DNA from 3 places in the Microbacterium terricola genome. Region 1 is predicted to be linked to each of the others. Evidence: predicted binding sites of a transcription regulator. Region 1 holds the regulator's gene; each other region holds the start of a gene.

The links. The regulator LexA, encoded in region 1, represses DNA repair genes until DNA is damaged. The targets are predictions, from matches to a motif close to TCGAACANNTGTTCGA.
Region 2: the regulator LexA is predicted to act here: its motif matches at 2,377-2,392, upstream of Microterr_RS00700 (intein-containing Rv2578c family radical SAM protein).
Region 3: the regulator LexA is predicted to act here: its motif matches at 2,281-2,296, upstream of Microterr_RS12640 (HNH endonuclease signature motif containing protein).

The regions. Positions count from the first base shown of each region.
Region 1 is NZ_AP027141.1:1,004,037-1,014,482, forward strand. It holds gene Microterr_RS04640 (methylenetetrahydrofolate reductase) at 107-1,075, shown strand; gene metE (5-methyltetrahydropteroyltriglutamate--homocysteine S-methyltransferase) at 1,072-3,396, shown strand; gene Microterr_RS04650 (hypothetical protein) at 3,386-4,933, opposite strand; gene lexA (transcriptional repressor LexA) at 5,029-5,709, opposite strand; gene Microterr_RS04660 (LysM peptidoglycan-binding domain-containing protein) at 5,991-6,341, shown strand; gene Microterr_RS04665 (histidinol-phosphate transaminase) at 6,412-7,449, shown strand; gene hisB (imidazoleglycerol-phosphate dehydratase HisB) at 7,446-8,060, shown strand; gene hisH (imidazole glycerol phosphate synthase subunit HisH) at 8,057-8,713, shown strand; gene priA (bifunctional 1-(5-phosphoribosyl)-5-((5-phosphoribosylamino)methylideneamino)imidazole-4-carboxamide isomerase/phosphoribosylanthranilate isomerase PriA) at 8,761-9,507, shown strand; gene Microterr_RS04685 (SseB family protein) at 9,491-10,270, shown strand; gene Microterr_RS04690 (DUF1844 domain-containing protein) at 10,277-10,446, opposite strand, start outside.
Region 2 is NZ_AP027141.1:143,993-154,438, forward strand. It holds gene Microterr_RS00695 (glycosyltransferase) at 1-200, opposite strand, end outside; gene Microterr_RS00700 (intein-containing Rv2578c family radical SAM protein) at 253-2,367, opposite strand; gene Microterr_RS00705 (M15 family metallopeptidase) at 2,487-3,500, shown strand; gene Microterr_RS00710 (acyl-CoA dehydrogenase family protein) at 3,586-4,749, shown strand; gene Microterr_RS00715 (ECF transporter S component) at 4,928-5,500, opposite strand; gene Microterr_RS00720 (siderophore-interacting protein) at 5,497-6,381, opposite strand; gene Microterr_RS00725 (energy-coupling factor transporter transmembrane component T family protein) at 6,407-7,228, opposite strand; gene Microterr_RS00730 (ABC transporter ATP-binding protein) at 7,234-9,162, opposite strand; gene Microterr_RS00735 (ECF transporter S component) at 9,254-9,811, opposite strand; gene Microterr_RS00740 (pirin family protein) at 9,858-10,446, opposite strand, start outside.
Region 3 is NZ_AP027141.1:2,646,528-2,656,973, reverse strand. It holds gene Microterr_RS12650 (PucR family transcriptional regulator) at 1-1,619, shown strand, start outside; gene Microterr_RS12645 (cysteine hydrolase family protein) at 1,660-2,235, opposite strand; gene Microterr_RS12640 (HNH endonuclease signature motif containing protein) at 2,364-3,845, shown strand; gene Microterr_RS12635 (cupin domain-containing protein) at 3,854-4,204, opposite strand; gene Microterr_RS12630 (NAD(P)/FAD-dependent oxidoreductase) at 4,201-5,625, opposite strand; gene Microterr_RS12625 (amidohydrolase) at 5,698-7,353, opposite strand; gene Microterr_RS12620 (ABC transporter permease) at 7,361-8,188, opposite strand; gene Microterr_RS12615 (ABC transporter permease) at 8,185-9,075, opposite strand; gene Microterr_RS12610 (polyamine ABC transporter substrate-binding protein) at 9,068-10,246, opposite strand; gene Microterr_RS12605 (ABC transporter ATP-binding protein) at 10,265-10,446, opposite strand, start outside.

The DNA.
Region 1 (10,446 bases):
CGGGCAGGAGCGACAGCCGAGCCCGGCACCCGCCCGCGATCAGAGCCCGTCGTCGCACGGGTTCCGCGGCCGCCCGGCCCCACCGTTCCGATCCGAAGAGCCCGACATGTCCATTGACGCGAGTCTCGTTGCGCCGGCCCACGGCGTGCCGTTCTCCTTCGAGATCTATCCGCCACGCACCGACGCCGGCCTGCCCGCGCTGCACGAGACGATCCGGCACCTCGCCGCGGCAGGCCCCCGATTCATCTCGGTGACGTTCGGCGCCGGCGGCTCCACGCGCGACCGGTCGCTCGCCGTGCTCACGCACATCCTCCGCGAGACCGCCGTCCCCCCGCTCGCCCACCTGACCTGCGTCGGCAACACGTACGAGGCAGCCGGCTCCCTGATCCGCGAGTTCCTCGACGCGGGCATCACGAACTTCCTGGCCCTGCGGGGCGACCCGCCCGCCGGCGTCGCCGAGGACGACGTGTTCCTGGGCGACCTGGAGAGCGCCGCACAGCTCGTGCAGCTCATCCACCGCGTCCAGGCGGAGCGCGCCTCGTACGCGCAGCCGTCGATCCCCGGCGTCCCCGGCGCCGCGCGCGTCGGTCGTCGGCCGCGCGCCGAGATCGCCGTCGCCGCGTTCCCCAACGGCCACCCGCGCGCCCATCACCCCGCCGCGGACATCGACGCGCTCCTGGCCAAGCAGGCCGCGGGCGCCACGTTCGCCGTCACGCAGCTCTTCTTCCACGCCGACGACTACCTCGGCTTCGTCGACCGGGCGCGCGCCGCCGGCGTGACGATCCCGATCATCCCCGGCATCATGCCGATCACCTCGCCCGCCCGGCTGCGCCGGGTGCTGGAGCTCAGCGGCGAAGAGCTGCCGGGCGAGCTGTCCGTCGCGCTGGAGGTCGAGCCGACCCCCGAAGGGCGCCGCGAGATCGGCATCGCCCATGCGGCCGACCTCGCCCGCGCGGTCGTCACCGCCGGTGCCGGCGTGCACCTCTACGCGTTCAACAACCACGACACGGTGCTCGCGGTGCTCCGCGAGGCCGGGATCCTCAGCACAGACCTTCAGAAGGAGACGACGCGATGACCGCATTCCCCGCAGGCACGATCCTCGGCTACCCCCGCATCGGGCGCCGCCGTGAGCTCAAGCGCGCCGTCGAGGCGCACTGGGCCGGAACGACCGACGAGGCGACGCTGGAGCGCACCGCGACCGAGCTGCGCCGGACGACGCGCGAGCGCCTCGCCGGACTCGGTCTGGGCCGGGACGACTCGTCGATCCCCGAGTCGTTCTCCTACTACGACCAGGTGCTGGATGCCGCTGCCACCGTGGGGGCCCTGCCCGAGCGCTTCGCCGCGCTCCGCGACCAGGACGGCGGCATCGGCCTCCGCGCGCTGTTCACCGCGGCGCGCGGCGAGGGCGAGAACGCGCCGCTCGAGATGACGAAGTGGTTCGACACCAATTACCACTACCTCGTGCCCGAGATCGGCCAGGAGACCGTGTTCGCGCTGTCCAGCGACCGCCTCGCTCGGCAGGTCGCCGAAGCGAAGGCGGACGGCTTCACGGTGCGCCCGGTCGTCGTGGGTCCGGTGACCCTGCTCGCACTGGCGAAGGCGACGGATGCCGCGCCCGCCGGGTTCTCTCCGCTCAGCCGCCTCGAGGACCTTCTGCCGGTCTACGCCGAGCTGCTCGCCTCACTGCGCGCGGCCGGTGCCGACTGGGTGCAGCTGGACGAGCCGGCGCTCGTGAGCGAGAGCCTGGAGTCCACCCCCGCCGAGCTCGCGGTCGCCGCCGAGCGGGCGTACGCCGTGCTCGGGGCTGCCGCCGACCGCCCCGCGATCCTCGTCGCGGCCGGCTACGCCCAGCTGTCTCCCGAGGCATGGCGGGCGCTCGCCGCCGCCCCGATCGAGGCGATCGCGCTGGACCTCACCAGGGGCGGGGTCCCCGAGCGCGTCGACGGTCTCGCCGGCAAGACGCTCGTGGGCGGCACGGTCGACGGCCGCAACATCTGGCGCGGCGACCTGGACGCCGCCTGGCAGAAGCTCGAGCGTCTCGGCGGGCTGGGTGCCGCCGCGATCGCCGCGGGCACCTCGACCTCGCTGCAGCACGTGCCGCACGACGTGGCGGACGAACCGGGGCTGGACCCGCGGCTGGCCTCCTGGCTCGCGTTCGCCGACCAGAAGACCGCACAGGTGGTGACGCTCGCCGCCGGCCTCCGCGACGGGCGTGCGGCCATCGAGGGCGAGGTGGCCGCCGCATCCGCCGCCCTCGCCGATCGTCTCAGCGCACCCGGTGTCCGTGACGGCGCCGTGCGCGCACGTGCGGCCGCGCTCACCGAGGCCGACTTCGGGCGCGGCGACTACGCGGATCGCGTCGCCGCCCAGGAGACCGCGCTCGACCTGCCCGTGCTGCCCACGACCACGATCGGCTCGTTCCCGCAGACCGGCGAGATCCGTCGCGCCCGCGCCGGGCACGGCAGAGGGGAGATCGACGCCGCCGCGTACCAGCAGTTCCTGCGCGACGAGATCGCCCGCGTCATCGACCTGCAGGAGGACCTCGGCCTCGACGTCCTGGTGCACGGTGAGGCCGAGCGCAACGACATGGTGCAGTACTTCGCCGAGAACCTCGACGGCTTCGCCGTCACGGCCAACGGCTGGGTGCAGTCGTACGGGTCGCGCGCCACGCGCCCGTCGATCCTGTGGGGCGACGTCTCGCGCCCCGCACCCATCACGGTCGACTGGTCGAGCTTCGCGCAGTCGCTGACCGACAAGCCGGTCAAGGGGATGCTCACCGGTCCGGTCACGATCCTCGCGTGGTCCTTCGTGCGCGACGACCAGCCCCTCGCCGAGACGGCGAATCAGGTCGGACTCGCGCTGCGCGACGAGATCGCCGACCTCGAGGCGGCAGGGATCGGGATCATCCAGGTCGACGAGCCCGCGCTGCGCGAGCTGCTTCCGCTGAAGCAGTCCGACCAGCCCGCCTACCTCGACTGGTCGGTGCGCTCGTTCCGGCTGGCGACCGCGGGCGCCGCCGATGCCACGCAGGTGCACACGCACCTCTGCTACTCGGAGTTCGCCGTCGTGATCGACGCGATCGCCGCCCTCGATGCCGACGTCACCTCGATCGAGGCGGCGCGCAGTCGGGGCGAGGTCATCGGCGACATCGCGACGTCGGGGTTCACGCACGGCGTCGGGCCGGGCGTGTACGACATCCATTCGCCGCGCGTGCCGTCCGTCGATGAGGTCGCCGGGCTCCTCGACCGCGCGGTCGCCGAACTGCCGCTGCGCCAGGTGTGGGTCAACCCCGACTGCGGTCTGAAGACCCGCGGCTACGACGAGACGGTGGACTCGCTCCGCAACCTCGTCGACGCCACTCGCCTGATCCGCGAGAAGACGGGCGTCACCGTCTAGGCGTGCGCGACTTCTTGGGGGCAGGTGCCGTGGCCGGCGGGATGCTGTCGGCCACGGCGGAATCCTCGGGAGCTGCCGCCGGCTCGGGCTCGGGCACGGTCTCCGGCTCGACGACGGCTTCGGGCTCGACGACCTCCACGACCTCGACCACGTCGACGGGTTCCGGGTCGACGCCGATGTCAGGCACGACGGCCGTCTCGTCGAACGGCGCGCCCACCGCATCCGGGACGCGCTGGAGCAGTTCGACGATCAGCCAGACGATCAGCGCCAGGACGACGGTGAGCAGGATGTCGCCGATCGAGAGCGGACGCAGGGCGAACAGCAGGACGATCGAGAGCGTGAGGATCAGGATTCGCACCAGCACCCGCTGCTGGTGCAGCCACCCCCCGAAGGAGCCCGTGTCGAGGCCGCGCGACTGCAGCGATGCGCGGGCGCTCGACGTGAGCGAGCCCGCGACGCCCCGGACACGCTGCGCGGGCGCCCAGCGGCCGCTGAGCCACGCGGACACGGCGATCACGATGCCGAGGAAGGTCAGCACGATCGCGGTGTCGCGCATCGCGCCCGCGACGGCGTAGTAGATCGTCTCGAGCGTCGCGGCCGGTACCCCGAGGTTTCCGGCCTGCAGCCCCAGGATCGTTCCCGCGCTGGTGAGTGCCGCCGCCAGGATGCCCGAGCCGAGGGCGATGGCGACGCCGACGCCGAGGGTGGCGGTCGAGCGTCGCCGCGCGAAGAGGATGCCGAGCGCGAACAGCACGAGGGTGATCACCGGCAGCCACCAGCCGACGGCGACGGCGAGGTTGTAGACGGAGCCGACCACCAGCAGGGCGTCGGCCTGGGCGACCACGACCGTCCGGTCGATCTCGGGGATGTTCGCCGCGAGTCCGAAGCCCTGATCGACGAGCGCCTCCTTGACGGACTCGATGATCGGGCCGAGCTGGATGCCGATCTGTCCCTGATCGTCGATGACGACCACGCCCGACCCGTCGTTGGTGGCCACCGCCACCAACGCGCGGTGGCTCGCCAGCAGCGCGCGCTGCCAGATCGCCGAGAACGCGTCCGATTCGACCACGCGGGTCACCGCGCCGTCGATGAGGTTCTGCACGCCGGCGGCCGCCGGCTCGCGCAGCAGATCGATCGCGCTCGAGGCTCGTGGCGGAAGGTCCAGCGATTGGATGCCGTCGAACAGGTCGTCGGTGATCGCCTGCACGTCGATCGCCTCATTGATGGCCGCAGTCGTCTTGTCGACGATCAGTGCCTGCACATCGGGGTCGTCGGCCAGGGGCGCGAAGGTGCTGACGAACGTCTCCTCATTGACGAGCTGGGCCTGGGCCCATGCGCCGACCACCGACACCGGCACGAGGATGCCGGCCACGACGATCAGCAGCGCGGAGACGAAGGCCCGCCAGAGGCCGGGGCGCCGCGAGCGCGCAGGAGTCTCAGCCTCAGGCGCGACCTCGTCCGCGGCCTTGAGCGCCGCGTTCTCCGCGCGCAAGCGCTCGAGCTCGATGCGCAGGTCGTCGATCTCCGTCGTCGCCATCGTGGCCCCCTTCGCCGGCGCGAGATGCGCTCAGCGCCATTGTGGCGTGAAGGAAGGGTCGGGGCATATCCCCCGAACGGAAATGACGGGCGGTGTCAGACCGCGCGCAGCACGGCCACGACCTTGCCGAGCACGACCGCCTCGTCGCCGAGGATCGGCTCGAACGCGGAGTTGCGGGGGAGCAGCCACGTGTGGCCGTCGCGCTGACGGAAGGTCTTCACCGTCGCCTCCCCGTCGAGCATCGCCGCGACGATCTCGCCGTTGTCGGCGGTGGACTGGGTGCGCACCACGACCCAGTCGCCGTCGCAGATCGCGGCATCGATCATCGACTCGCCCGAGACCTTGAGCATGAACAGATCGCCCTTGCCGACCAGCTGACGCGGAAGGGGGAAGATCTCCTCCACCTGCTGCTCCGCCGTGATCGGCACCCCCGCCGCGATGCGTCCCACGAGCGGGACGAGCGCGGCGTCGCCCACCGACGGCGCCGAGTCCGCCGGGTTCTCGGTGGCGGAGCCCGGGAGGTCGATGAGCACCTCCATGGCGCGCGTCTTGCCGGGGTCGCGGCGCAGATACCCGCTCAGCTCGAGCTGGTTCAGCTGGTGGGTCACGCTCGAGAGCGACTTGAGGTCGACCGCGTCGCCGATCTCGCGCATGCTCGGCGGATAGCCGTGGCGCGCGATCGACCGCTGGATCACCTCGAGGATGGCCAGCTGCTTGTCGCTCAGGCTCTTCCGTCGACGCGTCTGAGGCTTGTCGCGTCCGTTCGGCTCGCTCACAGGGCCGGCTCCTTCTCGTGTCTGCGGGTGCTGCCGCCCTCGTCGTCGAGAGCAGTCGTCTTCGAATGTCGGAGGTTCGTGGTGGGGTCTACCTGTCGAAACCGTATCCGGTTTCCGCACGGCCGGCGGGCAGCTCGCCCGCGTGTCGTGTTCGAGAACCGCGTTCTGGTTTCGACTCTTGACATCGTAGAACGTCGAAGATAACTTCGGAAGAGAGATACGCATAGATGCATCGGCTCAGTGCCGATGATGCGAATCTCGCCTCACCCACAGGAGGACCAATGAGCACGATCGCCTTTGCCGCACCTGCCACCCGCCTACGTCTGACGACGCGCGGGCGCCGCGTGCTCGCCGGCCTCGCCGCCATCCCTGCGGCCTTCGCGCTGTCCGCCGCCGTGATCAGCGGCGGCGCCGCGATCGCCGCCCGCGACTCCGCAGCGCCCACCGAGTCCTTCCATACTGTGACGGTCGCGGCGGGCGAGTCGCTGTGGTCGATCGCCGAGCAGGTCGCTCCGCAGGCCGACCCGCGTGACGTGATCGACGAGATCGTCCGTCTCAACGCCCTGTCCGGTGTCACCGTGACGGCCGGCCAGTCGCTGGCCATTCCCGCCGAGTACGCGCCGGCGCCCTGACGCCCGCCTCTACGATGGGTGCGTGAGCGCTCGCCTCGAAGACCTTCCCCTCCGCGACGATCTGCGCGGCATGACGCCGTACGGCGCGCCGCAGGCCCCACTGCCCGTCGCCCTCAACGTCAACGAGAACACGCATCCCGTTCCGCAGGAGGTGGCGGACGACATCCTGGATGCCGTCGCCCTGGCCCTTCGCGATGTGAACCGGTACCCGGACCGCGAGTTCACCGCCCTGAGGGAGGGCTTCGCCGACTACCTCGGGCACGGGCTCTCGCGTGAGCAGCTCTGGGCCGCCAACGGCTCGAACGAGGTCCTCCAGCACGTGCTGCAGGCCTTCGGCGGGCCCGGCCGGACGGCCTTCGGCTTCGCACCCACCTACTCGATGTATCCGCTGCTCACGAGGGCGACCGGTGCGAGCTGGATCGCGGGCACCCGCGGGCACGACTACACGGTGTCGGCGGACGACGCCGCGGAGCAGGTGGCCGCGGCGCGACCGGATGTGGTCTTCCTGTGCGCGCCGAACAATCCGACCGGCACGCCCATGTCGCTCGACGTCATCGAGGCCGTGTACGACGCGGCACCGGGCATCGTGGTCGTCGACGAGGCCTACTGGGAGTTCGCACCCCGCGACGAGCGCTCAGCGCTCACCCTCCTGCCCGATCGCGAGCGCCTTGTGGTGTCGCGGACGATGAGCAAGGCGTTCGCATTCGCCGGCGCGCGCGTGGGGTACCTCGCCGCAGATCCCGCGGTCATCGACGCCCTGCGGCTGGTGCGGCTGCCGTACCACCTGAGCGCGCTGACCCAGGCTGCCGCGACGGCCGCGCTCACTCACGCGCCGGTGATGCTGCGCATGGTCGACGAGATCATCGCCCAGCGTGACCGCATCGGGGCGACCGTGGCAGCGCTCGGGTACCAGCCCCACGAGTCGTGGACCAACTTCGTGCTGTTCGGCGGTGTCGCCGAGCCCGCTGTCACCTGGCAGGAGCTCTACGACCGCGGCGTGCTCATCCGCGACGTGGGCATCCCGCATCACCTGCGGGTGACCGCGGGCACGGAGGAGGAGACGACCGCGTTCCTCGACGCGCTGGCCTCGATAGACTCGCGATCATGACCCGCCCCGCCGATCACCGCACGGCCTCGCTGCGCCGCGCGACGAGCGAGTCGACCGTCGAGCTCGAGCTCGATCTCGACGGCACCGGCCGCAGCCACATCGACACGACGGTGCCGTTCTTCGACCACCTGCTCACCGCCTTCGCGAAGCACTCGCTCACTGACCTGACCGTCCGCGCGTCCGGCGACACCGAGATCGATGCGCATCACACGGTCGAGGACGTCTCGATCGTGCTGGGCCAGGCGATCCGCGAGGCGCTCGGCGACAAGGCGGGCATCTCCCGGTACGGCGACGCACTCGTGCCCCTCGACGAGGCGCTCGCGCAGGCGGTCGTCGACATCAGCGGACGCCCGTACCTCGTGCACACGGGCGAGCCCGCCGGCTTCGAGCACCACCTCATCGGCGGGCACTTCACCGGCTCGCTCGTCCGTCACACCTTCGAGGCGCTCGCGTTCAACGGCGGGCTGACCGTGCACGTCACCGTGCTCGGCGGGCGCGACCCGCACCACATCGCCGAGGCCGAGTACAAGGCGTTCGCCCGCGCGTTCCGGCAGGCGAAGGCCATCGATCCCCTCGTCGAGGGGATCCCGAGCACCAAGGGCGCCCTGTGACGTCGAACGAGGCGCCGCTGGTCGCCGTGCTCGACTACGGCTCCGGCAACGTGCACTCGGCCGTCAAGGCGCTCATCGCGGCCGGCGCGGATGCCCGGCTGACCTCCGACCGCGGTCTCATCATGGACGCCGACGGACTGGTGGTGCCGGGCGTCGGCGCCTTCCGCGCCGTCATGGACGCGTTGAAGGCGAGCCGAGGCGATGAGCTCATCGATCGCCGCCTCGCCGGCGGACGGCCGGTGCTCGGCATCTGCGTCGGCATGCAGGTGCTCTTCGAGCATGGCGTGGAGCGCGGCCACGACACCGAGGGCATGGGGGAGTGGCCGGGCGCCGTCACCGAGCTCGACGCCCCCGTCCTGCCGCACATCGGGTGGAACACCGTCACGCCCGACGCGGGTTCGCGGCTCTTCCGCGGCATCGAGGATGAGCGCTTCTACTTCGTGCACTCGTACGGGGCGAGGACCTGGTCGCTCGATGTGATGCCCCCCTTCCCGACCCCCGCACTGACCTGGTGCGACTACGGCGGTCCCTTCCTCGCCGCGGTGGAGAACGGGCCGCTGTCGGCGACCCAGTTCCACCCCGAGAAGTCGGGCGAAGCCGGCATCCGACTCCTGTCCAATTGGATCGAGGGGCTCGGCGGGGCTACCCTCTGAACTCGTGCCCGTCACGGAAGCATCCCGCTCCGGCGGCACAGGGAGCTATGAACGATTTCGCGTCCACGCCTGAGCTTGTCCTCCTGCCCGCGGTCGATGTCGCCGGCGGAAAGGCCGTCCGTCTGACGCAGGGGGAGGCCGGCAGCGAGACCCACTACGGCGACCCCGTCGACGCCGCCCTCGAGTGGGCGCGGCAGGGGGCGGACTGGATCCACCTCGTCGACCTCGACGCCGCCTTCGGGCGCGGCAGCAATGCCGGCATCCTCCGCAAGGTGATCAGGCAGGTCAGAGGCGTCCGTGTCGAGCTGTCGGGCGGCATCCGCGACGACGAATCGCTCGAGGCGGCCCTCGAGAGCGGCGCCGCGCGCATCAACCTCGGCACCGCGGCGCTGGAGAACCCCGAGTGGGCCGCCGACGTCATCGGCCGCTACGGCGACGTCATCGCCGTCGGCCTGGACGTCCGGGGCACGACGCTCGCCGCCCGCGGCTGGACGCAGGAGGGCGGCGACCTGTGGACGGTGCTCGACCGCCTCGAGTCCGCCGGCTGCAGCCGCTACGTCGTCACCGATGTCACGAAGGACGGCACCCTGCGCGGCCCGAACCTCGAGCTGCTGCGCGAGATGACCTCGCGCACCCCCAAGCCGGTGGTCGCCTCCGGTGGCGTCTCGAGCCTCGACGACATCGCGGCGCTGCGCGAGCTGGTGCCGCTGGGCGTCGAGGGCGCGATCGTGGGCAAGGCCCTCTACGCGGGCGCCTTCACGCTCGCCGAGGCGCTGGATGTCGCCGGACACTGACGGCTGCGACCACGCGGCCGACTCGGCCGGCGTGCCGTGGGAAGGGCGCCGCTTCGAGGCGAACCCGCACTCCGGCGACGACGGCCGGGCCGACCCGGCGCTGCTGGACGCGCTGCTCGCGTTCCGGGCGGGCACCGGCGCGGCGGCCGCGGTGGTCGACGCCTACCGGAGCGCGCGTCTCCTGATCCCCCTCGTGGCGGAGAAGGGCGACGTCGGCGTCGGACCGACCGGCCTCACCGTCGACAAGACGCAGGAGCTGTCGATCGTGACGGTGGCCGCGCCGGACGGTCGTCGCGTGCTGCCGGTCTTCTCGTCGGTCGACGCGATGACCCGCTGGGATGCCGCTGCCCGGCCCGTCCCGGCGGACGGCGTCCGCACAGCGCTCTCTGCGGCCGATGACGACACCGACCTGATCGTCCTCGATCCGACCTCCGACACCGAGTTCGTGCTGCGGCGCCCCGCGATCTGGGCGATCGCGCAGGGGGAGCGGTGGGAGCCGAGCTACAGCTCGCCAGAGGTCTACACCGCACTGCAGGAGAGCATCGGCGGTGAGCTGGCCGTCATCGACCTCGGGGTCTCGGCGGGCGATCCGGACGCGCGACTGCGCGGCCCCGAGCTCGTCGTCACGCTCGAACTCGTGCCGGGCCTCGACAAGGCGGCGCTCGATGCCGTCCTCGCGCGACTGGCGAGGCGCTGGGCCGCGGACGACCGCATCGCGGTGCTCGTGGACTCCCTGACGGTGAAGCTGGTCGACTCCGACTGACCGCGGTCAGGTGACCGGGCCGGTCCACTTCTCGCCGGGGCCCTTGCCGATCGGGTCGGGGATGACCGACGCCTCGCGGAACGCCAGCTGCACCGACCGGAGGCCGTCGCGCAGCGAGCGCGCGTGCATGTCGCTGATCTCGGGGGCGCCCGCGGTGATCAGCCCCGCCAGCGCGT
Region 2 (10,446 bases), 860 kb from region 1:
GCCGCCAGGTCGCCCTCGTCGAAGTCCGGCGCAGCGCGCCAGCCGACGAATCGGGCGCCGGTGGCCTCCACCCGGGTGCGGAATGCCCCGCCGGTGTAGAACCGCACGTCGTGCCCGCGGGCGACGAGGCCCTGCGCGACCGCGAGCAGCGGTGTCACGTGGCCGGTGAAGGGCATCGCCGCGAGCATGATCTTCGCCATCCCGTCATGGTGGCCGAGATCGGTCGCCGGCGGAACCCGTCAGGGCGCCGCGTCAGAACAGTCGGCCCGGATCGGCCGCGAAGGCGACACCCGCGCGCCGCCCCCTCGTGGTCGTGACGACGGCCGCGCGCGCCGCGGCCCCCGCTGCCGTCGCGCGTGGGGGAGCGTCGTCCTCCGCCTCGCCGTTGAGGCGGTAGACCCGCAGCAGCGGTCGCACCCGCTTCGCGAGCCACACCCGGTACGCCTTGGGTGCGGTCGCGGTGACGCCGGGGTACAGGCCGCGGTAGCTCGACACCAGTTCGGGATGCTCTCGCTCGAGCCACTGCAGGAACCACTGCTTCGCTCCCGGGCGCAGATGCAGGGCGCCGAACACGACGCGTGCGGCGCCGGCATCCTTGATCCGTGACAGTGCGTGGTCGAGCGCCGCGATCGAATCGGTCAGGTGCGGCAGGATCGGCATCAGGAAGACCGTCACGCGGAACCCCGCCGCCGTGGCGGCCCGCACCGTCTCGAGTCGTGCCGCCGCGCTCGGCGTGCCCGGCTCCACGAGCTTCTGCAGGGTGTCATCGAAGACCGCGATCGACATCGCGAGCGACACCTCGACGGATGCTGACGCCTCCTGCAGCAGCGGCAGATCGCGCCGCAGCAGAGTGCCCTTCGTCAGCAGCGAGAACGGCGTGCCCGAGTCGGTGAGTGCGCCGATGATCTCCGGCATGAGCCGATAACGGCCCTCCGCGCGCTGGTAGGGGTCGGTGTTCGTGCCGAGCGCGACGGTCTCCCTGCGCCACGCCGGCTTGGCGAGTTCGCGCCGCAGCACGTCTGCGACGTTGACCTTCACGACGATCTGCGAGTCGAAGTCGTGCCCCGCGTCGAGCTCGAGGTACTCGTGCGTGCCGCGGGCGAAGCAGTTGTGGCTGATCACCCCGTTCGCGATGAAGTCGCCCGTACCGGTTGTGATGTCGACCATGTCGATCTCGACGCCGAGATCCTCGATCGTGACGATACGGAGGTCGACCGCCGTCTTGACGGCGGTGCCCGCGATCAGGCGTTTCCGGGTGATCGCCGGGTCGCCGAACGTGAAGACCCGCTGGCGCGCCGGGAGCCCGCCGGTGACGCGGATCGCCCGCACGCCGTTCGGACGCGGGGGCTCGACCACATACGTGACACCGCACGCGTCGAGCGCCTCGCAGGTGAGTCTGATGATGTCCTCGTCCTTGTTCGAGATGCGCAGGATGCCGCGGGAGCAGGACCCTTCCGCGTCGAAGATTCCGCCCAGGAATCCTGCGTGCCAGTCGGTCGTCCGGGCAACCGGTTCGGCGATGATCGCCTCGATCGTGGTGACGTCGCTGGCGCGCGCTGTGTGGATCGCGGTCATCTCGCGTCGATGCGGCGTCGCAGCGCTGAAGGGGCGGGTGTGGGTGACGACACCGGAGGATGCCAGATACTGACGGGTCCGGTCGAGCGCCTCCTCGTCTGCGAGTGCGAGCCGGAAGCGGTGGATCCGTCGCGTGCGACGGCCGTCGGCGTAGGCCTTGTGGAGGATCATCCTGTCGCCGCGGATCATCCCCGACAGGTAGCCGGACTGATAGTCCGTGGTCTCGGACGCGACACTGACCGCACTCCCGGCACCGAACCCGAGCAGCCGGTTGTTCAGTGTCAGGTGGGGGCGCTGAGGAACCCCGCCCGATGCGCCGATGACGTACTTCCAGCCGCGCTCCGTGAGGAACCGGTGGTCACCGCTCGCGACGAGTTCGGTCCCGTCGGCAAGCGTGACGCGGTACGCGCGTTTGCGTGTTCGCCAGGCGGCCCTCACCGTCGTCGGCACATAGCGCCGGTACGCCCCGCTCTCCTGTGTTCCGATGATCTGGTCGCCAGGGGTGAGGGACGAGATCGGCACCTGTCGCCCGTCGGACTTCAGGACGAGAGTGTCGGGCGCCAGGCAGTACGAGCACGCATGAGAGCAGCCTCGGTAGGGGTTCACCGTCCAGTCGAACGGCATCGCCGAGACCGAGGGCACATGGTTGAGCGCACTCTTGGCCATCACCTCGTGGAAGGTCATCCCCGCGAACTCAGGGGTCGTGACCGACCGCACGAATCCGCCGTAGCTCTCCAGGCCGGGCAGGGCGGCAGCATCCGTCGCATCCAGCTGCTGTCCCTGCCACCTCATGACACACAGTAGAACAAAGATACGAGGATGAGTCAAGATGATGGCTGCCTCATTCGAAACCGGCGGTCGGATGCGGCGAGCCGGGCGACATGGCGCCCGCCCGGCGCGAGAATGGCCCGGTGACGGAGTCGGCCCGACGAAGCGTCGCCCCGCGGCATCGGCGGATGCGTCGCGGGGTGCGTGCCGCGCGCGCTGCCGGACTGATGGTCGTCGGCATCCTGCTGGTCGGCGGCTCGGCCGCCGTCACGATGGCACTCACCGGCGGACCTGTGGAGGCCGGCCTGCAGCTCACTCCGTGGACCACCTCGACTGCTGCGCCGGTGGGGCCGGATCTCGCCCAGCCGGCGACGGTGCGGGTGCTGCCCGCGCCGCGTATCGAGGCGGCTCCGCAGTCAGGGCAGGCCGAGCCGGGGGCCGACATCTGCGAGCAGCCGGGTGTGCGGGACGCGCTCGACGCAGGCGACGATGCGGCAGTGATCGAAGCCGCGGGCGGGGCCGCAGCGTTCCGCGACGCGGTCGCCGGCGGCAAGGCCGACTGCATCTCGCTGGGCGACCCTGAGCGCATCTGGCTGGTCGTCAACAAGACACGTCCCTACGACCCGCTCGACCACCGGCCGGCCGATCTCACCGCGGTCAGCGGCGTGCGCAACCTCGCCGGCGGATTCCTGCGGGCGGATGCGGGCACCGCCCTCACCGCGATGGTGACGGCCGCGCGGAGCGTGGGCGAGCTGGCGATGGAGAGCGGCTACCGCTCTTTCGCCACCCAGACCGCAACGTACGCCGGCCAGGTCTCCGCCCGGGGTGCGGAGCACGCCGACCTCGTCAGCGCCCGACCCGGCTACAGCGAGCATCAGTCCGGCCTGACTCTCGACGTCGTCGCGTGCAACGGCGGGTGCGGAACGCTCGACGACCTCGCGGGCACGCCCCAGGGGGAGTGGGTCGCGGCGCACGCCTGGGAATACGGCTGGATCGTGCGCTACGAGGCCGATCGCACCGGCATCACCGGGTATCTGCCGGAGCCGTGGCATCTCCGCTACATCGGCACCGACCTCGCCGCCGAGTACCACGAGGGTGGATGGCACACGCTCGAGGAGTTCTTCGGGCTCCCGGCCGCCCCCGACTATCTCGGTTGAGCACTGCCCCGCATCCTGAAACTGAGTACCATAAGACGTGGGATGCAATCCCAACATCTGCACTCGACGAGGAGAGGGAGCCGCGATGGAACGCGACATCTACGACGAGGACCACGAGGCTTTCCGCGAGGTCGTCAAGGAGTTCATCAAGCGCTACGCGACGAATGAGAAGCGCGAGCAGTGGGACGCGGACGGCGAGATCGACCGCGAGACGATGCTCGCCGCCGGCGAGTCCGGTCTGATCGGCCTGTCCGTCCCGGAGGAGTTCGGCGGCGCCGGCATGCTGCAGGACTACCGCTTCCGCACGATCGTGAACGAAGAGGTCATCGGCGCAGGAGCGGGATCGCTCGCCGGCGCATTCGGCATCCAGGATGACCTGGCCGTGCCGTACATCGTCCACATGGGCACGCAGGCGCAGAAGGAGAAGTGGCTGCCCGGCATGGCCACCGGTGAGATCCTCGGGGCGCTCGCGATGACCGAGCCGGGTGCCGGCAGCGACCTGCGCGGCATCAAGACCACCGCCAAGAAGGTCGACGGCGGCTACCTCGTCAACGGGGCGAAGACGTTCATCTCCAGCGGCAAGACCGCGGACATCGTGGTGACCTTCGTCAAGACCGGCGAGGGCAACCGCCCCGACGCCTTCAGCCTCCTCATCCTCGAGAACGGCATGGAGGGCTTCGACCACGGCAAGAAGCTGCACAAGATGGGCTCGCACGGCCACGACACCGCCGAGCTGTCGTTCAGCGACGTGTTCGTGCCCGAGGAGAACCTCATCAGCGGCAAGGAGGGTCAGGGCTTCATCCAGCTCATGATGAACCTGCCGCTGGAGCGTCTGTCGATCGGCATCGCCGCCGCATCCGCGTCGCAGGCCGCCCTCGCCTGGACGGTCGACTACACCAAGAGCCGTGAGGCGTTCGGCGAGCGGGTCATCGACTTCCAGAACACCCGCTTCAAGCTCGCCGACGTCGCGACGACCGTCGACGTGATGTGGGCGTACCTCGACCGGGCTCTGCTCGCGTACAAGGACGGCAAGCTCACCGCCGAAGAGGCCGCGAAGGTGAAGTTCTGGACCACCGACCGCGAGTGGGAGATCCTCGACACCTGCGTGCAACTGCACGGCGGCTACGGCTACATCACCGAGTACCCGATCGCGCGTGCGTTCCTCGACGCGCGTGTGCACCGCATCTACGGCGGCACGAACGAGATCATGCGCGAGATCGTCGGACGCCAGATCGCCGGCAAGCGATAGGTCGCCGTTCGCCCTCGGTCACTGCCAGCCTGCCTCCGCCAGAACACCTGTTCCGGCGGAGGCAGGCTGTTTTGACCCCGGAACGTCCTGTGCTCGCCAGAACAGGTGTTTCGGCGGGGGCGCGCGGGGCCCTGTGCTCGCCAGAACAGGTGTTTCGGCGAGCGAGCCAGGGAGCGGGTCAGTGCTGGCCGGCTGGCCCGTCGCCGCGTCCGAGTCCCCGGCTCGCCAGCCCGCGGCGACGGGCGAGGCGGGCCACCCCGGCAGCGCGGAGGCGATCGGCGATGACGATGCCGAGCCAGACGCCGAAGATGCAGCCGACGATCGTGAGCGCGAAGAAGGCGATCTGCGCCCAGACCGGCATGGTCCAGAGGTTGAACGAGGTCGCGGCCAGGATCGGATAGAGGACGCCGACGAAGACGGCGCCCGCGTAGTACTGCCAGGTCCGCCACGACCGGTAGAGCACGACGAGGAACGCGAGTTCGGCGAAGAACGCCCACCAGACGGCGGCCGCGAGCGACGGGAACGCGATGAGCCCCGAGATCACGCCGACCAGGATGCCGGCCAGCGGGCGCTCGAGCAGCCGAAGAGCGACCGTCGCCGGCAGCAGCCACAGACCCGCGAGGGCGACCGAGAAGAACGGCACGACGGCGAACAGCACCGACGACAGGGCCGTGGCGCCCCAGAGCAGCGCGCCTCCCGCCACGCCGATCGCGGCGCAGGTGAGGAGGTACGACGTGGCGATGCGGTTCATGCGCGGGCCTCGCTGTTCGCGATCTGCGACTTCGGCGTCGGCGACGCCGCACCGGTGCGCCAGTAGCCCGAGAAGCTGATCCGGTTCTTGTCGATGCCACGCTCGTTCGCGAGGTGGCGACGCGCCTCGGCGGGAAGCGACTGCTCGCCGACGATGAACGCGTGGAACGGCTGGGCGGGCAGCTCGTCCGCCCGGAGGGAGACGAGCGCGTCCAGTGCGAGGGCGCCCGCCTTCGCTTCGTGGTCGCGGACGAGCCAGCGCACGTCGATGCCCACGGGATGCGTGAACTCGAGGATGTCGTCGGCCGACGGAACCTCGACCAGCGCGATGCCCCGGGCGTTCCCCGGCAGGGACGCGCACACGTTGGCGACGGCCGGGAGGCCGGACTCGTCCGTCACGAGCAGCACCTGATCGGTGCCGCGCTCGGGGTTGAACATCAGCCCCTCGTCGATGATGACGACGCTCTCGCCCGCCCGGCAGGTCTGCGCCCAGCGCGAGGCCGGGCCGGCGTCTCCCCCTTCGACCGTTCCGTGGATGACGAAGTCCACGTCGATCTCGGCACCCTGATCGCCCGACGCGGCGCGGTAGGCGCGCACGGAGTAGTTCCGCATCACCGGGCGCATGCCCTCCGGGATGCGCAGGTACTTGAGATAGCCGAAGATCTTGTTCGCCTTCGCGGGGATCCGCTCGAGGCCCGCATCGCCGCCGAGCGGCAGGAAGATCCGGAACCACTGGTCCCAGCCCATCGGGCGGAACCGCTCGACCTCCGCGCCGCCGAGCGTCACGCGCATGAAGTGCGGCGAGATCTGCGCCGTGCGCAGCACGGTGAGATGCACCAGGCCCTGAGTCTCTGGCTTGATCATGCGGCTGTTCTGGGCCACGGGGTTCTCCTTCGGAGGGGACGGGTCAGGCGATTCCCCACGGGAATGTGAGCCAGAAGACGAGGGCGGATGCGGCGACGAACGCGACCGCGAAGACCGTGTCGCGGACGCGCCACGGGACGAGGTGCCGCTCGGTGCGATCGGGGTACGCGCCGAACGCACGCGCATCCATCGCGAGCGCGACCCGCTCGGCGTGACGGATGGCACCGGCCAGCAGCGGCACGATGTACCCCGACCAGCGGGCCACCGCCGAGAACGGGCCGCGGCCGCCGTGAGCGCCGCGCACGCGGTGCGCCTGGCGGATGACGTCGAGCTCGTGGCCGAACCGCGGCACGAACCGGAACGCCGCGAGCGCGGTGTAGCCGATGCGGTATGGCACGCGCAGCTGCTGGACGGTCGAGCGCACGAGATCGGGGCCGGTCGTGGACAGGCCCGCGATCAGCGTGAGCGCGAGGATCGCGGCGAGTCGCAGCGCGGTCGCGAAGCCGATCGCCACGGCTCCGGCGTAGAGGGTCCACCCGCCGAGCTGGAGGACGACGGGGGTGTCATCCACGAGTGCCGCATCCGTCCAGACCGCGAAGCCGGTGCCGATCGCCAGGATCCCGACCGGGAGGGCGAGGAGGATGCCGGCGACCCGCCGGGTGAGCGAGACGCCCACGAGCAGGAGAAGGCAGCTGGCGAGCAGGAAGATCGCAGGGGTGGCGGCATCCCTGACGAAGATCAGGAGCACCATCGCCGGCAGCGGCGCGCCGAGCTTGGCCAGGGGATTGAGCCGGTAGAGGAACCGGACCGGCGAGGCCGCGCCGCGCGCCGCGTACGGGTCGAACGTCGTGGCGGGTGCGTGGATGGCCGTCACGCGCGACCACCGCCCGGCAGGTCGGCGAGCCGGACGATACCGGCCAGGTCGGGGTGGCCGGCCAGACCCTGCAGGGCCTGGCGCAGCGGCGGAAGCCGGAGCCCCGCGCGCTCGATGAGGGCGGTGTCGGCGAAGATCTCCGCGGTCTCTCCGGCAGCGACGACGCGGCCGTCCGACAGCACCACGGTGCGGTCGGAGTACTCGGTGACGAGCTGCATGTCGTGCGTCACGACGACGATGGTCGTGCCGTCGTCGTTCAGTTCGCGCAGGAGCCCGAGCAGCTCGTCGGCGCGCGCCCTGTCCTGCCCGAACGTGGGCTCGTCGAGCACGAGGATCGGTGCGCCGGTCACGAGGGCGGTTCCGACCGACAGGCGGCGCTTCTGGCCGCCCGAGAGCAGGAACGGGTGGCTGCCTGCCTTGTCGGCGAGACCGAAGCGCTCGAGCAGGGCCGTGGTGCGCTCCCGCACCTCGTCCTCCGACAGGTGGCGGCGGCGCAGGCCGTGCGCGACCTCGTCGAACACCGTGTGGGCGATGAACTGGTGCTCGGGATTCTGGAAGACGAACCCGATGCGAGCGGTGAGGGTGCGCGCATCGGCGCGGGCGACATCGATTCCGTGACCAGAGCCCGTGTCGATGCGCACGGTGCCGCGCGGCGGAGTGACGACGCCCGCGATCGCGTGGATGAGGCTTGTCTTGCCTGCCCCGTTGGCGCCGACCACCGCGACGAACTCGCCGCGATGCACGTCGAGGTCGATGTCGTGCAGCACCTCGGCGCGCCCGCGCCGCAGGGTCAGCCCTCGCACCTCGATGAGCGGAGCGATCGCGGCGCCTCCGACGGCAGGGGTGGCCGCAGCATCCCCTCCCTCCACCATCGCGAGATAAGGAGATGGAGCGTGCGGAGGATCGGATGCTGTCGCCCCGTCCTCCTCGTGCGCACTTCTCCTTGTCTCGCGACCAGAGGCAGGGGCAGGGGCAGGGGCAGGGGCCGGGGCAGGGGCAGGGGCAGGACCCGGGGCAGGGGCCGGGGCCGGGGCCGCCTCGAGGGCGGCGTGCAGCTCGGCGGGAGTCAGGGGGAGGGGGTCGAGCGCGTATCCCGCGGCACGCAGCCGGAGGGCCGCCAGGGTCGACACCGGCAGCCACACGCCGATCGCGTGCAGCTCGTCTGCGCGCTGCCGCAGCACCGCGTCGACCGACCCGTCTGCGGCGAGCCGCCCCTCGTGGTCGAGGACGATCACGCGATCCACGAAGCCGATCGCGGCGTCGAGGTTGTGCTCGACGAGCAGGATGGCGTGGTCGCCTGCCGCGATGAGGTCGGCGAGCGCGGCATAGACCTCCTCGATCCCCTGCGGGTCGAGGTTCGCCGTCGGCTCGTCGAGCACGAGGAGCGGGGAGCCCATCGCGAGGGCGCACGCGATCGCGAGCCGCTGGCGGCCGCCGCCGGAGAGACGGTCGGGGTTCTCGGCACGGCGGTCCCACAGCCCCACCCGCCGCAGCGCGGACTCGGCGCGGGCGAGCACCTCGTCCACCGGCATGCGCAGGTTCTCGGGGCCGAAGGCCACCTCGTCGAGGAGCGTGCCCGTGACCAGCTGCGCGTCGGGGTCCTGGAACACCATCGCCACCCGCGTGCTGAGCTCCGCGACCGAGGTGGTCGCGGTGTCGAGGCCGTCGATCCGGACCGACCCGGTGATGTCGGCGGGCAGGTCGTGCGGGATGAGGCCGTTCATGGCGAGTGTGAGCGTCGACTTGCCCGAGCCGCTGGGGCCGAGCAGCAGCACGACCTCGCCGGCCGTGATGTCAAACGAGAGGGAGGAGGGGGCGGCCGCCACCGCGCCCTCGTGCGTGATCGACAGATCCGTCGCGCGTGCGAGCGGGTCGGCGGCCGGCGCCGCGAGCGCAGCAGACGGTTCGCGCTCGATGGCGGCCATGGGGATTCTCCGGACAAGTGAACTAAGGCACACCTAACCTACCCGTCGCGCGTCGGACCGCGAAACGCGGGAGATGCCCGCCCGGCCGAGATCAGCGCCGCAGGCGCGGCCGCGCGACGCCCGCGCGACGCAGGCCCGCACCCACCCACAGTGCGACCGCCGTCCACGCGAGCGGGCCCAGCATCGACAGCGCGAGGTACACGATCTGGGCCCAGAGCGGGAAGGTCTTCAGGTGCGCAGCGAAGTACACTGCTGCCGCGACGACCAGGCCGATGATCGCGCCGGAGATGAAGTAGCGCCCCGCCGCCCACGAGCGATACCGCGTGACGGCGGCCACGGCCTCCTGGATGCCGCCGAAGAGCAGCGCCGTGCCGAGGAACTGCCAGGTGAAGGCGCCCAGGGTGACGGCGCTGGAGACGAGGGCCGCGATCACGTGGGTGGTGATGGCCACGAACGGCAGTCGCAGCGTCTCCTGAGCGATGATGCCCGGCAGGACATGCACACCCAGCACGAGCCCGTAGACCACCGGAGCGACGGCGAGCACCCACGTGGTCGAGGCGCCGGCGATGCCGCCGAGAAGGCCCGTGGCGACCCCGATCGCGGCGCACACGAGGAGCTCGCGGGTCGACAGACGGAATCGGGGGGACACGCGCCCAGCGTACCGGCGCCGCCGTGGGTCGCCGTCCGCGGGAGGCTCAGACGCGACGGCGCCGACGGGTCAGGCGCACCCCGGGCAGGGGCGGCGCGGGGATGCGCTCCGCGCCGTGGCCGACCACATGCCCGAAGCGCGCGGTCGCTGAGTCCGTCGACGGGTCCGCCTCCCACGCCTCGCGCGCCTGGACGATCTCCTCGTGGGAGCGTCCGACGAAGTTCCACCACATGACGATGTCGTCCTCGAACGGCTCGCCGCCCAGCAGGAACACCGTCGCGGACTCGTCCGCGGTCAGTTCGATGACCTCACGCCGGACGCCGAGGTACAGGAGCGCGTTGCGGGTGACCGCGGTGGCGGCATCCGGCTCCACCTGCACGTGCACGACGCCCTCGACGCCCACGACCGCGTACTCCCATTCCGGATGCAGCGGCACGCGCACGCGTGAGCCGGCTTCCAGCCGCACCTCGGCGCCCACGATCGGCGTGTGCACGGTCGCGGGCGAGGCGACCCCGCCCAGCTCCCCGAGCACGACGGTGGCCTCGGCAGCCGCACCGTCGATCGGAGCGAGGGCCAGCGTCGGCAGGTCCGCGTGCTGCTCGAAGTCGGGCGCCCCGTGCCGCCGCGTCTCGGGC
Region 3 (10,446 bases), 1.6 Mb from region 1:
TGGCTGACCGTCATGAACCCACGGCGATCCGGACGGATCGTCCGACGGTCGAGGCGAGCCTGCCGAGCGTCCGGGAGGTGCTCGCGCTGGACGCGTTTGCGGCCGGGGTGCCCGAGGTGCTCGTCGGCGACGACACCCTGGACGCACGGGTGCGCTGGGCGCATGTGTCGGACAGCGCGGGCGTCGCCCGGCTTCTCGACGGCGGGGAGCTGCTGCTGTCGACCGGGTCGGGGTGGCCCGCCGAGCCCGACGAGCTCGCGGCCTTCGTCGAGGGACTGCGAGCGGCCGGGACCGCCGGCATCGTGCTCGAGCTCGGCACGCACTACCGGTACGTCCCCGGCGTGGTCGTCGACACTGCGCGGGACTGCGGGCTGGCGCTGGTCGCACTCAACCGCGAGGTCAAGTTCGTGACGCTGACCGAGGCGGTGCACAGCCGCATCATCTCGGAGCAGACCGCGGCGCTGCGCGCGCGGGATGAGGTGCGCGAGCGGTTCACCGCGCTGGCGCTGCGCGGGTCGCCCGCCGACTTCGTCGTGCACCAGCTCGCCCAGACGCTGCAGGCGCCGGTCGTGCTCGAGAACCTCGCGCACGAGGTGGTCGCCGCGGATGTGCCCCTGGCACTCCAGGAGGAGCTCTTCACCCGCTGGGAGGTGCGGTCGCGCATCGCGCACCGCGAGCGGGCGGCGCGCGCGGACTCCTGGCTGATCGTGCCCGTGGAGGCGCGGGGCGTGCGCTGGGGGCACCTCGTCGCGCTGCCGGGGCCACCGCATCCGGCCGGACGCGCGAGCGTGCTCGAGCAGGGCGCGATCGCCCTCGCGCTCGGGCGGCTCGCCGACGGCGACGTCGACGAGTGGGGGCGGATCGGGCGCGGCCAGCTCGTCGACGGACTGCTCGCCGGCCGGTTCGCCGGCCCCGGTGGCGCCGCCGCGCGGCTCGAGGCGGCGGGGCTGCCGGTCGAGGCGAGCGCGCTCTACGGCATGGTGGCGGCCGGCGCGCCACTGGCACCGGAGGTCGCCGATGCCGCCGCCCGCGCGCTCGGCGGCCGGGCGCTGACCGGCTCAGCGCCGTCGGGAGTGGCGGCGCCGGCCGCCCTGCTGCTGGTGTCGCTGCCGGCGCGGGCGGCGCTCGACGATCGTGCGGCGCTCTCGTTCGCACGGGCGCTGACGCCGCAGCCGGAGCGCCTCGTGCTGTCGATCGGCTCGCGCGCAGACGGCTTCGACTCCGCGCTCACCTCGCTGCAGGAGGCGGTCGACCTCGCCCGCGGGCGCGGGCCGCGCGCCGGCGGACCGCAGCTGCGCCGTGCGGAGGACCGGCCGCTCGCGCGCCTGGTGACGGCGCTGCGCGACGACCACCGGGTCCTCGAGCACGGCGAGCGGATGCTGGCGCCCCTGATCGAGTACGACCTCGGCCGCGGGGGAGACCTGCTCGACGTGCTGGGCGCGATGCTCGCGCATCCGGGCAACCGGACGGCCGCCGCATCCGCGTCGCACCTGTCGCGCTCGGTCTTCTACCAGCGGATCGCGCTCATCCAGGATCTGCTCGCCGCCGATCTGGACGACGGTGAGGTCCAGGCCGCGCTGCATCTCGCGCTGCTGGTGCGGCGCTCGGCCGCCCGCTGACCGCGTTCCCGCTCCGGGAGCCGGGGCTCAGCCGCGGGGCTCAGCCGCGGGGCTCGGCGATGACCTCACGCGTCGGGATGACGCGGGCGTAGCCGCCCGCGAGTGCGGCCATGAAGCTCGCGTGCACCGTCGCGCCGGGGATCTCGGTGTCGCCGAAGGAGAGGTCGGGCGCGGCGCAGGCGTCGTGGGCGACGGTCACGGCGTAGCCGAGGTCGGATGCGGCGCGCACCGTCGAGTCGACGCACATGCTCGACATCATCCCGCAGACGACGAGTCGGTCGACGCCGATCTCCTCGAGCAGCACCTGGAGCCGGGTGTCGAGGAACGAGTTGGGTTCCGCCTTGGTGACGACCGGCTCGTCGGCCTGAGGTGCGACGAGTGTGTGGATCTCGACCCCCGCGGTGCCAGGTCGCATGAACGGGGCGTCCGGCGCGTCCCAGATGTGCTGGACGTGCACGGCCGGCCGGCCGACGGACCGGAAGTGAGCGAGAAGCTCCTGCGCGTGCTCGGCGGCCTCGACCGGGCCGGAGAGCGGGTGCGCGCCGCCGGGGAAGTAGTCGTTCTGGATGTCGATGATCAGCAGTGCCTCGGTCGTCGGCAGCTCGCGTCGGGTCATGAGCTCAGCTTAGCCGGGCTGGGCCGGGGTGCCGTTGCCGCAGATTCGAAGATATGGACGAGTGAACCGAAATGCGTGCGGGATGCTGGGCGCGGTCGATGTCGGAGGCCATCGCTACCATCGAAACTATGAACGATGGTGCGCGGGAGAGGGTTGAACGGGCGACCGACGACGATGACCTCGCCCGCCTGGCCGAGTTCGATCAGTGGGTCGCCGAGCAGGCACTGGTCGACGACGAGATCGCGGCCTACCTCGACGCGCTCGCGCAGCCGGCGACGGTCGTGTCGCCGGCTCTCGGGGTGACGCTGGCGATGGACGAGATCGAGCGCGTCGCGCACCGGCAGCGCGAGGCGATCGCCGCGCAGTACGCCGCGATCGGCGAGGTGCTCGCCGACGCCCGCGAGCATCCGGAGTTCTGGCTCGGCTCCGACCCGACGCTCGACCCCGCGTGGCAGGATCCCCGCGGCCGTTCGGTCGCGGCGGTACGCGCCGAGCGTCGGCAGGTCGCCGCGCGCGCCGCGATCTGCGACATCGCCACGCGCCTGCATCTGGCCGAGACCACCGTGTCTGCGCGGGGCGCCCATGCCGCGACGCTGCAGGAGCGACTGCCCGGTCTGTGGCGCGAGTTCCTCTCGGGTGCTGTCGATGAGCGCAACGCGGTGACGGCAGCGACACTTGCCGCGACGTTGCCGGACGTTGCCAGCGACAGTTGGACGCTGTTCGACGCGCACGTGACTGCGATGGCCGGGCGTCTCACCCCGGGCAAGTTCCTCATGAACGCCCGGGCTGCGCGCGAGCGCATCCACCGGGAGTCGCTGCAGGAGCGGCATGTGCGCGCCGCGGCCGAGCGGGCCGTCTGGCTCGACCCGAACCTCGACGGCATGGCGACGCTCACGGCGTCCCTGCCCGCGATCGAGGCGCACGCCGCCTACCGCCGCGTCGACCAGACCGCCCGGCACCTGCGCGGACTGCCGGGCGAGACGCGCACGCTCGCGCAGCTGCGCGCCGACATCCTGGCCGATCTGCTCATCGACGGCGAGACCTATCCGCTGCCCGATGACACCGCGGCCGCCGCGGACACGGCGGCCCCTGCATCCGGCCGTGCACTCGTCGTGACGTCCTGCGTCCCGCCGCACCGCCGTCGCAAGGCCCAGATCGCGATCACGATCCCGGTGCTGTCGATCCTCGGGCACTCCGACGAGCCGGCGACGCTCGACGGCTACGGTCCGATCCCGCTCGAGACAGCGAAGAGACTGGCGGGGGAGTCAGCCTCGTGGATTCGAGTGCTGACGCATCCGGTCAGCGGAACCGTGCTCGACCTCGACCGGAAGACCTATCGGGTGCCGAGGGCGCTCCGGCGATGGCTCGAGGCGCAGCATCCGGTCTGCATCTTCCCCGGCTGCGCCCGCGCGGCCCGCGACTGCGATATCGACCATCGGCTCGAGTGGGCCCGCGGAGGGCCGACCGCCGCCGGCAACCTAGGCCCGGAGTGCGAGCCGCACCACGGGGTGAAGACCGAGTCGCTGTGGCGATTCGATCCCCGCACCGGTGCGGTCGTCTGGCTCAGTCCGACCGGCCGCGAGCATGCGCTGGATCCGCCGCCGTTCTGAGCGGGCGATCAGCCGGCGACGTACACCTTCCGCAGCGTCTCCCGCACGGTCCACACCGTGTGCATGCCCGCCTCGAGCCGCACGATCGAGCCGGCGCGCAGCTCGATCGCCGGCAGCGCCGGATCGGTGAACTCGACCGTCGCCGACCCCGACAGCACGATGAACACCTCGTCCGACTCGACGTCGCTCATGGCTCCCGGTGTCATCTCCCAGACGCCGATGCCGACGCCCCGTGCATCGTCGAGGTCGACGTAACCGGTCGAGGGCGTCCCCGCGACGACCTGCTCCGCGGGCACGGGCTCGTGACCGAGCGTCAGGCCGGCAGCATCCGTCACCGCCCCCGCGGTCAGCGCGGTCACGAGTCGAACCCGAGGCCGAGGCGGTCGAGGGTCTTCAGCAGCAGGTTGCGGCGTCCCTCGTTGTGGTCGGCGCGGTCGAGCGACCAGCGCGTCGCGTTGATGCCGATGGATGCGGCGGGCTCCGGTGGGAAGGGGAGGGGACGCTTGCGCACCATCTCGAGCGTCGTCTTCTCGTTGACCGTGCCGTCGAGCAGGTCGAGCATCACGTCGGCAGCGAACCGCGTCGATCCGACGCCGAGGCCGGTGAATCCGGCGGCGTAGGCCACCCGTCCGCGTCGGGCGGTGCCGAAGAACGCCGTGAACTGCGTGCTCGTGTCGATGGCCCCTGACCACTGATGCGAGAATCGCAGGCCCTCGAGCTGCGGGAACGTCGTGAAGAAGTGGCTGGCGAGCCGTGCCCACACATCCGGCCTGTTCTCGTACGCCGGGTCGACGCGGCGGCCGTAGTGGTACAGCGCGTCGTAGCCGCCGAACAGGATCCGGTTGTCCTGCGACAGCCGGTAGTAGTGGAACTGGTTCGCCATGTCGCCGATGCCCTGCCGGTCGCGCCAGCCGATCGCGGCGAGCTGCTCGTCGGTCAGCGGCTCGGTCATGAGGGCGTAGTCGTACACGGGCACCGTCATCAGGCGGTTCCGGCGCAGCAGCGAGGGGAACACATTGGTCGCGAGCACGGCGTGCGCCGCATCGACCCGGCTGTCATCGGTGACGATCGAGACGCCTGCCCCATCGGTGTCGAGACTGCGCACGTGCGACCGCTCGAAGATCTCGACACCGCGCTCCTCGGCGGCGCGGGCGAGCTCGGCGGCCAGCCGGGCCGGATGCACCAGCCCGCAGTTGCGCTTCTCCCACAGCGCGGCGAGGTAGGTGGGCGAGGCGACCGCGGCCTGCGCCTCCGCCTCGTCGAGGAACACGACGTCGTCGCCGGTGGGCACCTCGCGCAGCCACTCGATCTGATGCGGCTCCGTCGCGGGCGCGAGCTGTCCGGTCCGCTCGAAGTGGAAGTCCAGACCGTAGTCGGCTTCGGCGGCCTCGATGGCGTCGAGGTTCTCCATCCCGAGTCGCTCGATCAGCGGCATCTCGTCGGGCCAGCGGCTCATGCCGTTGTCGTGCCCATGGGTGAGGCTCGCCTCGCAGAACCCGCCGTTGCGGCCCGACGCCGCCCATCCCACGCGATTTGCCTCGACCACGACGACGCGCCGGCCGGGGTCGCGGGTCTTCGCCAGCAGTGCGGTCCAGAGCCCGGTGTAGCCGGCGCCGACCACCACGAGGTCGGCCGCGACGGCACCCCGCAGCGGCGCTCGATCGGGACGCAGCCCCTCGGGCAGGTCCTCGGTCCAGAACACCCCCGACCGGGTGGTCTCGAGGCTGCGGCTGATCACGGATGCCGAGGGCACGCGTCGTTCGAAGACGGTGGTTCCCACGGGTATCACTTCCTATCGGTGTTGGCACTGCGGGTCGTTGAGCGAGGAGCGGAGCGACGAGACGAAGCGGGGTCAGCTGTCCGACGCGTCGAAGACGCGGACGCCCTCGACGAAGGTCTGCAGCACGCGGGTCGCGCCGATCTGATCGGCGGGACCGGCGAACGGGTCGCGATCGAGCACGGCGAGATCGGCGTACTTCCCGACCTCCACGGTGCCGGTCTCGGCGTCCAGGTGGTTCACCCAGGCGGACCCGGCGGTGTACGCGGTGAGCGAGGTGGCCAGGTCGATCGCCTGCTCCGGCAGGAACGGCTCGTAGTCGCCCTCCTCATACCCGGGCGCCGCCTGCCGGTTGACGGCCGTGTGGATCGCGGCGAGCGGGTTCGGCGACGACACCGACCAGTCGCTGCCCGCCGCGAGCACGGCGCCCGAGCGCAGCAGGTCGCCGAACGGGTACTGCCACGCGTCGCGCGGCGAGCCGAGGAACGGCAGCGTCAGCTCGACCATCTGCGGCTCGAGCGTGGCCCACAGCGACTGCATGTTCGCCGCGACGCCGAGTTCGCGGAAGCGCGGCACGTCGTCGGGGTGCACGACCTGGATGTGGGCGATGTGGTGCCGGTTGTCGCCGCGTCCGTTGCGGTCGATGGCGGCGGCGACGGCGTCGAGGCACTCGCGCACGGCGCGGTCGCCGATCGCGTGGAAGTGCACCTGGAATCCGAGCGCGTCGAGCTGCGGCACGGCCTCTGCGAGGATCTCGGGCGCGACGAACGAGATGCCCGAGTTGTCGGTGAAGTGCCCGTGCCCGTCGTGGTACGGCTCGAGCATCGCCGCCGTGAAGTTCTCGGCGACCCCGTCCTGCATGACCTTGATGCTCGTCGCCTGGAACCGCCCGAGCGAGAACCGCTCCCGCCGCTCGACGAGCGAGGGGATCTGCTCGAGCCCGGCGGTGCGGTCCCACCACAGCGCGCCGACGACCCGGCCGGTCAGCGAGCCGTCCGCCGCGGCCGCCCGGTACGTCTCGCCCTGATCGACGAGGTCGCTGTAGTCGCCGATGATGGCGTCCTGCCACGCGGTGATGCCGTACGAGTGCAGGTAGCGCTGTCCGGCCAGGAGCGCCTCGTGCAGGAACTCCGGCGACGGGTCGGGGATCAGCCGGTTCACCAGCGACATCGCACCCTCGTGGAGCGTGCCGGTGGGGCGGCCGTCCGCATCCCGCTCGATGCGTCCGTCGGCGGGGTCTGGGGTGTCGCGATCGATGCCGGCGCGGCGCAGCGCGGCCGTGTTCACCCAGGCGCCGTGTCCGTCGCGGTTGGGCAGGAAAGCAGGGCGGTCGGGGAGCACGCGGTCGAGGGCCTCCGAGGTCGGGGTGCCACCGGGGAACGCCGACATCGCCCACCCGCCGCCGGTGATCCACTCCTCGTCCGGATGCGCCTGCGCGTAGGCGGCGACCGTGTCGAGGTACTCGGCCTCGGTCGACCCCTCGCTCAGATCGCACCGCAGCAGCTCCAGCCCGCCGGAGACCGGATGCACGTGCGCGTCCTGGAAGCCGGGCACCAGCATCCGTCCGGCCAGGTCGACGACCTCGGTGCGGGGGCCGATCAGCTCCCGGATCTCATCACCGCCCACGGCGACGATGCGGCCGCCCGACACGGCGACACCCGTCGCGCGCGAGCGCACGGTGTCCGCGGTGAAGACAGGGCCGCCGATGAAGACGAGCTCGGCGTGGGTCATGGTTCTCCTACCCGCCCGCCATGGTGCGGGCGATGTCGGTGGCGGAATCGCCCGCACGGCGCAGCACCAGGGCGACGACGGCGAGGGCGACGAGGGTGAGGATCAGCATGATCGTCGACACCGCGGCGATCTCGGGTCGCAGCCCCGACCGCAGCGAGCTGAGGATGTAGACGGGCCAGGGCGTCGAGCCCGACACCTGAACGAACGACGAGACGACGGTGTTGTCGAGGCTGAACGTGAACGCGAGCAGCGCGCCGGCGAGCACGGCCGGCATCGCGAGCGGCAGCGTCACCCGGCGGAATGTCGTGAACGGCGTCGCATACAGGTCGGCCGAGGCCTCTTCGAGGTTCTCCGGCAGCCCGACGAGACGGGCGCGCACGATGTAGGTGACCACGGCGACCGAGAACAGCGAGTGGCCGACGACGAGACGGACGGTGCCGTCGTTGAACACCGACATCCCGAGGTCCTGGCCGAGGAACACCAGCCAGGGCAGCAGCGACACCGCGTCGACGATCTCGGGCGTGACCGACACCAGCAGCAGCAGTCCGATGAACCACCAGGTCCACTTCCCCGGACGGCGGGCCAGCGAGATGCCGGCGAGGGTGCCGAGCAGGGTCGCGAGCACCGCGGCGATCGCGCCGGTGCGCAGCGACACCATGACGGCGTCGCTCAGGACCGACTTCCGGAACAGCGCGAGATAGCCGTCGAACCCGAACTCGGTGAACGCCGTGAGCAGCCGGCCGTTGTTGAACGAGTAGGCGACGATCACCACGATCGGCAGGAACAGGAAGACGAAGACGAGGATGCTCCACACCTTCAGCAGACGGTCGGTCACGACGCAGCCTCCCCGAGGACGAGACGGTTGCGGGAACGGAACGGCAGGCTGACGAGCCACGCCAGGGCACCGAGCAGGGCGACCGAGCCGAGGATGATGAGGATCAGCATGACCGCCATCGCCGAGCCGAGCGCCCAGTTCTGGGCGGTCTGGAACTGACTCGCGACGAGCTGCCCGACCATGTTGCCCTTCGCGCCGCCGAGCACCGTCGCGGTGATGTAGTCGCCCATCAGCGGGATGTACACCAGCAGCACGCCGACGATCACGCCGGGGCGGGCGAGCGGGAACGTCACCCGCAGGAACGTCCGGATGCTGTCGGCACCGAGATCCTTCGACGCCTCCCGCAGCGGCAGGCCGACCCGGTCGAACGCGACGAACAGCGGCAGGATCATCAGCGGCAGGTAGTTGTAGACCACGCCCAGCAGCACCGCGGGCCGGGTGTAGAGGATCTCGAGCGGCGCGAGCCCGACCAGCTGCAGCACGTGCGAGACGATGCCCTCGGGTGCGAGGATCACCTGCCATCCGATCGTTCGCACCAGGAAGTTCGTCCAGAACGGCACCAGCACGAGGGCGATCAGGAGTCCCTTGGAGCGCGCGGGCGCCTTGAGGGCCATCCAGTAGGCGACCGGCGCGCCGATCACGAAGCACAGCGCGGTGCCGCCGAGCCCGATCCACAGCGTGTTCAGGAACGTGTCGAAGAAGGTCGGCGTCAGCACCTCGGCATAGCGGTCGAAGGACAGCACGTCGTTGGCGTGCGTGCCGAACATGCCCGGCTTGTAGCCGAAGCTGTACCAGAAGACGACTGCGACCGGCAGGACGAAGAAGACCAGCAGCCACGCCCACGCGGGGATCGCGAGGGCGAACCCCGGCAGCCGCAGCCTACGCACCCGCTGCGGCCTTCGCCTTGTTCCAGATGTCGACGGTGCGCTGCTGGGCTTCGTTGACTTCGCCGTCCTTCATGGTCGCGAGCTGCTCCGGCGTGAAGAACACGAGATCGAGGCGCTCGAGCCCCTCCTCCTCCGCCGTGGACTGGATGTCCTTCGCGCCGGTGTGGTAGCCGATGTAGTCGAGTTCGGCGATCGCGTTCTCGGGCGTGAGGACGTAGTTGATGAAGGCGTGCGCGGCCTCGGGGTGCGGGGCGCTCGCCGAGATCGCCCAGTTGTCCATCCACAGCTCCGTCGTCGGCGACCCGAGCACCCACTGCCACTTGTCGGGGTCGGACGAGTTCAGGATCCCCTGCCGCGCATCGCCGTTCCACACCTCGATCAGGGCATGCGTGCCCTGCGGGATGGCGCCGGAGCCGGGGTACGAGTCGAACGCGGCGATGTGCGGTGCGAGCGTGTTGACCACGAAGTCCTCGCACGCGTCGATCTCTGCGGTGTCGGTGGTGTTCCAGTCGATGCCGTTCGCCCAGTAGTACATGCCGGTGATCTCGGCGGGGTCGTCGAGCACGCTGGTCTTGCCGCTCGCCTCGTTCTGCGCAGCATCCAGGAAATCGGCCCAGCTGGTCAGCTCCCGGGTGATGACGGTCTTGTCGTAGACGAACCCCGTCGTGCCCCACGCCTTGCAGATCGAGTACTCGTTCTCCGGGTCCCACTCGCGGCCGAGGTACGCGGCATCCATGTGCTCGAGGTTGGGGATCAGCTCCTTGTTGAGCTTCAGCAGCAGTCCGTTCTCGATCATCTGCGGGATGAAGACGCCGGTCGGCACGATGATGTCGTACCCGCCGGTGCCCTTGGCCGCCACGAGCTTCGAGATGAGCTCCTCATTCGACCCGAACGAGTCGACGGTGATCTTCGCGCCGAACTCGTCGGTGAACGAGGTGAGCACCTCGGGGGCGTCGTAGTCGCCCCACGAGTAGATCGACAGTGCGTCCTCGACGTCGCCGCCGGTGGCGACCGGCGTGGGCTTGCTGCTCGGCCCGGCGCACGCCGCGAGGAACGCGGTGCCGCCGGCGATGGCGGCCAGCGAGAGGAAGCGCCGACGCGTCAGCTCCTGCACGATGACGGGCGCCGCGGCGCGGCTGGCGAGGATGCGGACGGGGTTCTGCTCGGCCATGGGGTTCCTCTCTGGTGCTTACAGGGACTGCGCGGTGCGGACGGTGCGGGTGGTGGGCGGGTCGACGTGCCCGGCGGCGGCAGCGAGATCATCGTGCGGGAACACCTGCACGGATTCCGGTCGCCACGAGCACCACACCGAGTCGCCGACGGCCACCCGTGGCGCGTCGGGGGTGGGTCGCCGCGAGAGCACGGCCTGCT